2 regions of the Lysinibacillus sp. NPDC097287 genome follow, and region 1 is predicted to be linked to the other one. Evidence: riboswitches for the same ligand, from Rfam matches in the RefSeq annotation. Region 1 holds a riboswitch; the other holds the start of a gene.

Region 1 (5,309 bases):
GGAGTTCGAACGAGCAAAGGAATTTCGTGACCAAATTACACATATCGATACAGTAATGCAGAAGCAGAAAATTGTTTCGAGTGATACGACAAACCGTGATGTATTCGGCTATGCAGTTGAAAAAGGTTGGATGTGTGTGCAAGTATTTTTTGTTCGTCAAGGTAAACTCATTGAGCGTGATGTATCTATATTCCCAATATACAGAGATGCAGAGGAAGAGTTTTTAACGTTCGTCGGTCGATTTTATGAAAAGCCGGAGCACATCAAGCCAAAGGAAATATTCATTCCGCAAGCTATTGATGAAGCGATTTTAACAGAGTTACTTGATGTGAAGGTGCTAACGCCAAAGCGTGGGCAGAAAAAAGAGCTTGTCGACTTAGCCACGAAGAATGCAGAAATCGCAGTGCAGGCAAAGTTTCAGCTTATTGAGCGACAGGAAGAACGAACAATTGGCGCTTGTGAGGCACTTGGTGAAGCAATGGGGATTGCTGCGCCGCTACGAATTGAAGCATTTGATAATAGTCATATGCATGGTACGGATGCTGTGTCGGCAATGGTCGTGTTTATTGACGGTAAGCCTGCTAAAAAGGAGTATCGTAAGTACAAAACTCGAACTGCTGCCAAACATGATGATTACGGAGCGATGCAGGAAGTTATTCGCCGTCGTTATACTCGTGTGCTAAAAGAAAACTTACCGCTGCCTGATTTAGTATTAGTTGATGGAGGGAAAGGGCAAATCGAAGTCGCACGTGAAGTATTAGAAGATGAACTCGGATTATCGATTCCAATTGCCGGTTTAGCAAAAGATGATAAGCATAATACGTCACAGCTATTATTTGGTGAGCCACCGGAAGTTATTGCGTTGAAACGGACAAGTGATGGCTTCTATTTACTACAACGTATTCAAGATGAGGTACACCGCTTTGCGATTACTTTTTTACGTCAGCAGCACGAAAAACATGCCATACAGTCTGTGCTGGATGAAATTGAAGGTATTGGGCCAAAGCGCAAACAACAGCTACTTAAACATTTTGGCTCGGTCAAGAAAATTCGCGAGGCAAATGAGCTTGAACTACAAGAAGCGGGTATGCCAGCCAACCTAGCAAGTAACATCTATACGTATTTTCAGCAGGAAGCATTGTCAAAGGACTAGTCATGTGCTAAGGTAAGGTCAATTAAATAAATTAAATAGTCACTATTTTAGTGATGATAGAGGTGCAAGATTCAATAGTAGCCCATTAGAGGATGAACAAATCCGCTGATAATGTGTGAAAGGGGAGCTTGCCGAAGTAGGGCATCGTTGTTTCCGATGTCGTGCTGGTTTTGCATTTAAGAGATGTAAGACTGTCGAATCTTTATGTTTCGGAGAGCTATCACACATGCGCAAGCTTTAATAAATTGTACATGTTGCAGGCAGCTCTTCACAGTATGTGAAGGCTGTCTTTTTTTGTGTTCAAACGAATCGAGAATGTGTAGGGGGAATGACAGATGGGAAGTATCGTATTAAAATTCGGTGGACCAGCGACTGCATCGACAGAGCGTATCCAAGAGGTGGCGAAAAAAGTAATTGCTGAAAAGGAGCGAGGTTATGATGTAGTTGTTGTAGCAGCGGCAATGGGACGTACGACGCAGGATTTAACAACAATGGCGAGAGAGTTATCAGACGATGTGTCCAAGCGTGAGTTGGATGTATTGTTATCAACGAGCTCACAATTAACGAGTGCGTTATTTGCGATGGCACTAATGGAAGCGGGCTATGATGCGGTGTCTTTAACAGGTTGGCAAGCAGGTGTACAGACGGATGCTGTTCATCATAATGCACGTATTGAAAACATTGATGTAAAGCGTATTGAAGAGCATTTTGCACAAGGTGAAATTGTGGTTGTTGCCGGTGAACAAGGCATCGATGAAGATCAGAATATTACGACGCTAGGGAAGGGTGGTGCTGAAACGACGGCGATTGCGATAGCCGCGGCCCTTAAATCTGAACGAGTAGATATCTATACGAATGTTGACGGTGTGTATACAGCTGATCCAAGCCATATACCTGCAGCTCAAAAGTTGAAAGAGATTTCTTATGATGAAATGTTAGAGCTGTCTAATCTAGGCTCACATATCTTACACCCACGGGCGGTGGAGCTAGCGAAAAAATTCCAAATGCCCGTTATTATTCGTTCAAGTGTAATGGATGTAGAAGGAACCTTGTTGAAGGAGGAAGTTGAAATGGAGAAAAATTTATTAGTACGTGGGGTGGCCTTTGAATCGGATATCATTCGCTTAACTGTTGGGTATGATGCTTATTCAAATGCCTCATTAGCAGATATGTTTACGACACTTGCTGAAAATCGCATTAATGTTGATATTATCGTGCAGGCAATTATTGATGGTGTGAAGCCATCTGTTTCATTTTCAATTGTGAAGGATGAATTTGCAGATGCCCTACGCGTACTTGAAGATAGTAAATTATCGCTAGGTTTTAGCTTTGCAGATTTTGAAATTGGTTTATCGAAAGTATCTATTATCGGCTCGGGGATGGCATCGAATCCAGGTGTTGCAGCCCGTATGTTCGACTGTTTACGTAGAGAGGACATACCTGTCAAAATGGTGAGTACATCAGAAATTAAAGTATCCGTAGTTGTGCCACAAGATGATATGATTCGTGCCGCAAATGTACTACATGAGGAATTCAATTTAGAAGAAGCGTTACATGCATAACATTAAGGCTATTATTTCTTCAAACGGTATAATAGCTTTTTATATTCAATAAAATTGATGAAAACTAATTTTTACGATAATAAAATAGTTTATCTATATTTTAGAGACATTTATTGCGTTAATCGAAGTATTATTAACGGAAAGACAAATACAGTTACAATAAAAAGGAGTGCCACTTTCCAATTAGGTCAGTGTCACTCCTTTTTTGATTATTTGCTAGGAATAGTATTTAAGATACGCTCTTTGACATCCCATTTGACAGTGAAGTTGACAAGTTGTTGTTTATCGTGCTTTTCGTCATAGCATTCAGTTAAATAGCCTTGCATTTGTTGGATTTGCTCTGCTATAAAGCCCGCTTCGAGTCTAAAACTACGATTGTTAATTTGTAAAAACTGTGGGTCACTCGTTAAATGAAAAATACGACCATCTCTCGATTCTTTGGCTACTGATAGTGTTCCCCAGCTCGCATCGTTGAAAAATGCGAGCATTTCCTCTTGACTTTTACAAGGGAATTTGCGTGCCAGCTCTTTTCCTGCCCAATAAAGGACGTCATCCTCATGTTTTCCTAGGATTGAAGATAGAACATGATCACGAATTAATTCATAACCAAAGGAAGAGATTGTATTTACTGGATTATTTAGCATATAAAGCCTTCTTTCTTAGAATTTTCGTATAATTCTATAATGATTAAGTAATGATTGTTTTTTCGAGCAAAAAACGAGCGTAATGTACTGGAATATTGATTTATTGAGGTATGCGAAAAACGCCAAGTTACCTTGACGCTTGTTGCTCTTGAGAGTACAATAAACATGTCATAATATTGTACCATGATGAAATACACAGTCAATGAACTATCATTTACAAAATGGTGACTATTTAATTGTGATATTTTAAGTACTAAGGGGGGTAACAGTCTTGTCGAAAGATCGAGAGTTTTTATGGCGACGCTTACATTCTCTACTTGGTGTCATTCCAGTAGGTCTGTTCCTAGTGTTCCACTTGTCATTGAATGTCACTGCTGTTGGCGGTGAAGAAGCTTACAATAACTCAACAGGGATGATGGAATTAATTCCGCATTCTCTACTGTTATTAATGGAATGGGTAATTATTTATATTCCATTAATGTTCCATGCATTTTACGGTGTATACATCGCATTTACAGCTGCACCTAATACAGGTCGTTTTAGTACATACCGTAACTGGATGTTCTCTTTGCAACGTTTTACAGGTGTATTCTTAGTGATTTTCATCGCATGGCATATTTTCCAAACGCGTATTCAAAAAGCGCTTGGTACTGAAGTAAACTTCAATATGATGGAAGAAATCGTTGCAAATCCATTGATGCTTGGATTCTACATTGTTGGTATTTTATCAGCAACATTCCATTTAACAAATGGTTTATGGGCATTCCTAGTAAGCTGGGGTATTACACAATCTCCTCAGTCTCAAAAGATCGCTACATACGTAACAAACATTCTTTTCGTAATTCTAAGTGTAGTTGGTGTGGCTGCTATTCTAGCTTTCGTATAATAGTATAGAAGCAAGTTAGCAACCTATGCAATTTTTGCAATTTTTAAAGAGGAGTGAGAAATAATCATGGCGAAAAGCAAAGTAATTGTTGTCGGCGGCGGTTTAGCCGGTCTGATGGCAACGATTAAAGCAGCTGAAGTTGGTACTGAAGTTGAATTATTCTCATTAGTTCCTGTAAAGCGCTCACACTCTGTATGTGCGCAAGGCGGAATTAATGGTGCAGTAAATACTAAAGGTGAAGGGGATTCTCCTTGGATTCACTTTGATGATACAGTATACGGTGGGGACTTCTTAGCGAACCAACCACCAGTAAAAGCAATGGCTGACGCAGCACCTGGTATTATCCACTTAATGGACCGTATGGGTGTTATGTTCAACCGTACGCCAGAAGGTTTACTTGACTTCCGTCGTTTCGGTGGTACATTAATGCACCGTACAGCATTCTCTGGTGCAACAACTGGTCAACAATTATTATACGCACTAGATGAGCAAGTTCGTTCTCACGAAGTAGCTGGTTTAGTAAATAAGTACGAGCATTGGGAATTCCTTGGTGTAATTATCGATCCTGACGGCGTTTGTCGTGGTATCGTAGCACAAGATATGCGTACAGCAGAAATCAAATCATTCCGCGGTGACGCAGTGATCATGGCAACTGGTGGCCCTGGTATTATCTTCGGTAAAACAACAAACTCTGTTATTAACACAGGTTCTGCTGCTTCTATCGTTTACCAACAAGGTGCTTCTTACTCAAATGGTGAGTTCATTCAAATTCACCCAACAGCGATTCCTGGAGACGACAAAAACCGTCTAATGTCAGAATCTGCTCGTGGTGAAGGTGGTCGTATTTGGACGTACAAAGACGGTAAGCCTTGGTACTTCCTTGAAGAAAAATACCCTGCATATGGTAACCTTGTACCACGTGACATCGCGACACGTGAAATTTTCGACGTCTGCGTAAACCAAAAACTTGGTATCAACGGCGAAAACATGGTATACCTAGATCTTTCTCACAAAGATCCGCATGAATTAGATATTAAACTAGGTGGAATTATCGAAATCTACGA
Region 2 (5,309 bases), on a different contig from region 1:
TACAAGAAGTAGCAGAATTAAAGCTTAGTAAAACTCTTTAGGTGATATCCTAAACAACGCAAAAGAGCATGCATAGGAATCTATCCTATACATGCTCTTTCTTTAACTCATTCAAAGTAGTCTTTATAGTAACCGCCAACATTACCTGTGTTGTCGATAATGAAAACGAACTCTTCCGTTTCATTTTTCACTTCGTATTCTTTACCTACTGTTAACACGTTTGACACCAAATATTTTGATGCATTCGTATGTTTGCAAGTTACCGTACGAATTGTCGGTGCATCTTTCCATTTTAAATGTAACATCGTATATCTACCTCTCTTTACTAGCACTAAGCTAACCGCTTATAGTCTATTTTATACGATTTCTGAGCTTTTGTGGAGAAAAAAACCATACTAATTCATATTTAACCTAAAAAAGTGGTTTACAAGCTCTTATCAACTTACAATAAATTACACATTCATCTGATTTATTGAGTGTCTAGACTCCACTGTATCTATTTATAATGTTACAATAACTTTAAGAGGTGTTAAAATGAGTTTTGGTGGTGTACCGCAATGGTTTTTCATAATCGCTGTTGCGTTTGCAATTTGCTTCGTTCTATATGCAGAATGGAATTCTAGAAAATAGGTGAGTGCGAATAATCGGACTCACCTTCTTTATGTTTATTTTAAAGTACGTTTTAAAAACTCTTTCGTACGTTCATGCTCTGGATTTACTAATACTTTTGAAGGTACTCCTTCTTCTACGATGACACCTTTATCCATGAAGACAACACGGTCTGCTACTTCCTTAGCAAATTCCATTTCATGCGTTACAATGAGCATTGTATTTCCTTCATTGGCAAGCTGACGCATAACTTTTAACACTTCACCCACCATTTCAGGGTCAAGCGCTGAAGTCGGTTCGTCAAACAACATTACTTCAGGATTCATGGACAGTGCACGTGCAATCGCGACACGCTGTTTCTGACCGCCCGATAACTGACGAGGCTTTGCGTTGACATACTGCGACATACCTACGACTTCTAAATATTTCATCGCCACTTTTTCAGCTTCCACTTTCGAACGTTTCAATACTTTCACTTGTCCAACTGTACAGTTTTTCAACACATCATGATTATTAAATAAATTAAACTGCTGGAACACCATCCCTAAATGTGTACGATATTCTTGTATATTATGCTTTTCATCTAAAATATTTTCGCCCTTATAAATGATCTGACCACCACTTGGCGTTTCGAGTAAATTTATACAGCGTAGAAGTGTGGATTTACCAGAGCCTGAAGAGCCGATCAAACAAACTACTTCTCCTTTTTGCACTTGGAAATTCACATCTTTTAACACTTGGTTACGTCCAAATGATTTACTTAAATGTTCGATTTGAATGATTGCCATTTGTTCGTCCCCCTATACTATTTCTTTCTGTTCTTTTTTATATGCATCTGGTCCATCAAGTCGTTTTTCTACATACAATAGAATACGAGATGCAGTAAATGTCATGATAAAGTATAGTACGCAAGCTACGAAGAATGATTCAAAGTAGCGGAAGTTATTTCCGGAAATAGACTTAGTTTGGAAAAATAACTCCGTTACGCCGATTACACTTAATACCGCTGTATCTTTAATGTTCATGATTAACTGGTTACCTGTAGCCGGTAAGATGTTTCGTGCAACTTGTGGTAATACTACGTGAATCATAATTTGCAAATGATTCATACCTATTGCTGAAGCGGCTTCATATTGTCCTTTATCAATGGAAACAATACCACCACGCACAATTTCAGCCATATACGCTCCTGTATTAAGTGAAACTACTAATATACCTGCTGTAATAAAGTGCATATCTATACCAAATGCCATGTCTAATCCGTAGTAAACAACCATCGCTTGTACAATCATTGGTGTACCACGGAAAAATTCAACGTAGCATGTCAGTATAAAGTTGAAAAGCTTTAAAATATAATGCTTAACGTTCTTTTTACGCGTAGGAATGGTATGCATAATTCCGATAAAAAATCCGATAAATGCACCAATAATTGTACTAATTGTAGAAATTAGTAGCGTATAATACGCCCCTCGTAAAAACATTTGCCAGTTGTTTTCTATAATTGAAAGTATCCATTCAAAACTCATGTAGTTCCTCCTAACAACGACTGTTGTTCGTCTTATGTAAAAGACTGCACGGACCACCAATGTAGCCCGTGCATCTTCAGATTATTGTGCTGCAGGTTGTTGTAAAATTGCGTCTTCCATAATTTGTTGACGATCTTCTTCTGGAATACCTTTTAATATTTCATTGATTTTTTCAATACTTGCATCACCTTTGCGAACACCGACTGCAATTGATGTATCTTCTGGTTTTACGTCAAAACCTTCTTCAAACGCTACATATGTGAACTCTTCATTTGCAGCTTGCGCTGAAATCCCCTCTGGACGTTCTGATACATAACCATCAATTTTACCAGATTGTAGCGCTACACGAAGCGCAGGGAAGCTTTCCATTGCTGTTTGCTTTTCAACACCTTCAATTTGGTCAATCACGGTATAGTGGAAAGTATTTAACTGGGCTGTAATTTTAGCACCTGAGAAGTCTTTAATTGACTTGGCATTTTCAAATTGACTACCTTTTTTCACAACCATTACTAGATCAGAAGTATAGTAGTTATCAGTAAAATCAATTGTTTTTTTACGTTCTTCGTTTGGAGACATACCAGCAATAATTGCATCAATTTTTTCAGATTGTAGGGCTGGTACTAAGCCGTCCCATTCCATTTTTACGATAACTAATTCTTTTCCTAAGCCTTCAGCGATTTTTTTCGCCATCTGAACGTCATAACCACCTGCATACTCAGCATTGTCAGCAATCTTGACTGCACCATTTGAATCATCTTGTTGTGTCCAGTTAAACGGAGCATACCCTGCTTCCATCCCAATACGGAACTCGCCGCCTTCTTCAGGTGTAGCACTTCCACCTGTTGTTTCCTCTTTTTTGTCGCCAGTGCCACAGGCAGCCAGCATAATTGCAGTCATTACTGTCAACATGAATAATAGCCATTTTCTTTTCATGTAAATCTCCCCTTTTCTGTAAAAAAATAAAAGCAACTATATGAAAAAACGACCCAAGTTTAGAACTTAGGTCGTACGTTATCAACAGTTGCCCAAATCCTCACTATAACTTCCATGTTTCCGAGATAGCACAACCTAGTAAACTGGAATTATATTTACTAGGACAGTCCTGCAACTATTTATTGCAAGCCCAGCATAAAAGTACGAGCTCCTTTTATACTTCGGCGACATTTCCTTCTTCATTGCGTCTTCGCTTGCTTATACTCAACAATGAACTAATAAATATCGCGCCTCTACCTCACACAGAACGTGAGGTGAAAATATTTAATTGATACATAGATACTACTATAGAGTAGACATTTAAGTCAAGATAATTTCGTCATTATTCTGACTATTGATAAAATAATAATGAATAATTATTATATTTTTGATAACGATTGATAACAGGTTAACTTTTTGTAAAATCCTTGTAGAATTATATTTACTACAATTATCTAAATCAACAATGTAGTTTAGCTTGTCTTCTTTTTTCAATCCAAGTTCCTTTACGAGCCAATTTATTAACTTAATGCTTATGCAAAATATTAAACCACATGTAAATTACAGAGTAGTTTCCTTACAACTTCTCTAGTCCCCATAAGGCTTACTAAGCTTTCAAACCTATTCACACCATTAAATGTATTTGATATTACACCTAAAATTATCTGCGCTTATCACATGGGTTGTGAAGATGATCATTTGTGTAAATATAGTAATAATTAAAACTCTATTGGCAGAACTCTCTGAATTAAATTCTAATGCAAGTAAAAGCCTTACAAAACAAGATAGTTTCGTAAGGCTTTTTTGTAACTTAAAATTATGAATTTAACAATAAATCTTCAGGGTTTTCAAGAAGCTCTTTAACTGTTTTCAAGAAACCTACAGAATCTTTACCATCGATAATACGGTGGTCATAAGATAATGCTAAGTACATCATTGGACGGATTGCTACTTCACCATCTACTTCAACAGGACGCTTTTTAATAGAGTGCATACCAAGGATAGCTGCTTGTGTACCGTTCATAATTGGTGTTGACATTAATGAACCGAATACACCACCATTAGTGATTGTGAATGAACCACCCGATAAGTCACTTAGCCCTAATTTTTTGTCGCGTGCTTTTTTCGCTAAGTCTGCAATTGAATCTTCAATTTCAGAGAAGTTTTTACGGTCAGCATCACGCACAACTGGGACAACTAGTCCTTCTTCAGTTGATACAGCTACACCGATATCAAAGAAGTTGTTTAAGTGGATTTCATCGCCAACGATTTGAGCGTTCACGTATGGATATTTTTTAAGAGCAGCAACTACTGCTTTTGTGAAGAATGACATGAAACCAAGTTTAGAACCTGTTGACTCAAAGAATTGGTCTTTTTTACGTGAACGAAGTGCCATCACATTTGTCATGTCTACTTCGTTGAAAGTAGTTAGCATCGCTGTTGATTGTTTAACTTCAAGTAGACGTTTTGCAATTGTTTGACGACGACGGCTCATTTTTTCAACTGTTACACGTGATTCGTCGACTGCAACAACTGCTTTAGGTGCTGCCGCAACAGGAGCTGCTACTGCTACTGGTGCCGTACCGTGCGCTGCAACGTCTTGTACACGTACACGACCTTGTGGATCTACTGGAGATACAGCTGCAAGGTCAATCCCTTTTTCGCGAGCAAGCTTACGTGCTGCTGGAGAAGCAATTACGCGTTCGCCAGAAGTTTCTTCTACAACTGGAGCTGTTGCCACTGGTGCAGGAGCCGCTTGTGGTGCTGGTGCTGCCGCTTCAACTGGTGCTGCTGGTGCAGGAGCTGCGCCTTCGCCAGCTTCTACTACTGCGATTACTTGTCCTACAAGAACAGTATCACCCTCGCCAGCAAGAATTTGTGTTAACACACCAGCTTCTTCAGAAATGATTTCTGCATTTACTTTATCAGTTTCAAGTTCAACGATGAACTCACCTTTTTCTACACGGTCGCCCACTTTTTTAACCCATTGAGCGATGCTACCTTCTGTAATCGATTCTGCTAATTCAGGGACTTTAATTTCAGCCACTTTCATTTCCTCCTTTGATGTTTACAAACATCTTATTTCACTTGTAAGGCTACCATATTTGTAGCCTTACATGCCATAGTTATATCTAAATTGCTTCAACGTAATTGCTACTGCTCCTTTGTATAAAGTAAAGGAAAGAATTGACGTTTAGCCTT

The links. A riboswitch is a leader RNA that binds a small molecule or an ion and turns the genes downstream of it on or off. The one in region 1 is predicted to bind lysine.
Positions count from the first base shown of each region.
Region 2: linked by a shared signal. The riboswitch ahead of ACIQ2D_RS09520 (transporter substrate-binding domain-containing protein) and the one ahead of ACIQ2D_RS11175 (aspartate kinase) in region 1 are both predicted to bind lysine.

Region 1 is NZ_JBIWCX010000006.1:222,333-227,641, forward strand. Features, by position in the region: gene uvrC (excinuclease ABC subunit UvrC) at 1-1,153, shown strand, start outside; lysine riboswitch at 1,203-1,381, shown strand; gene ACIQ2D_RS11175 (aspartate kinase) at 1,489-2,715, shown strand; gene ACIQ2D_RS11180 (YslB family protein) at 2,925-3,359, opposite strand; gene ACIQ2D_RS11185 (succinate dehydrogenase cytochrome b558 subunit) at 3,631-4,245, shown strand; gene sdhA (succinate dehydrogenase flavoprotein subunit) at 4,312-5,309, shown strand, end outside.
Region 2 is NZ_JBIWCX010000005.1:104,670-109,978, forward strand. Features, by position in the region: gene ACIQ2D_RS09500 (toxic anion resistance protein) at 1-41, shown strand, start outside; gene ACIQ2D_RS09505 (DUF6501 family protein) at 108-305, opposite strand; gene ACIQ2D_RS09510 (amino acid ABC transporter ATP-binding protein) at 666-1,397, opposite strand; gene ACIQ2D_RS09515 (amino acid ABC transporter permease) at 1,410-2,135, opposite strand; gene ACIQ2D_RS09520 (transporter substrate-binding domain-containing protein) at 2,217-3,068, opposite strand; lysine riboswitch at 3,187-3,372, opposite strand; gene odhB (2-oxoglutarate dehydrogenase complex dihydrolipoyllysine-residue succinyltransferase) at 3,925-5,154, opposite strand.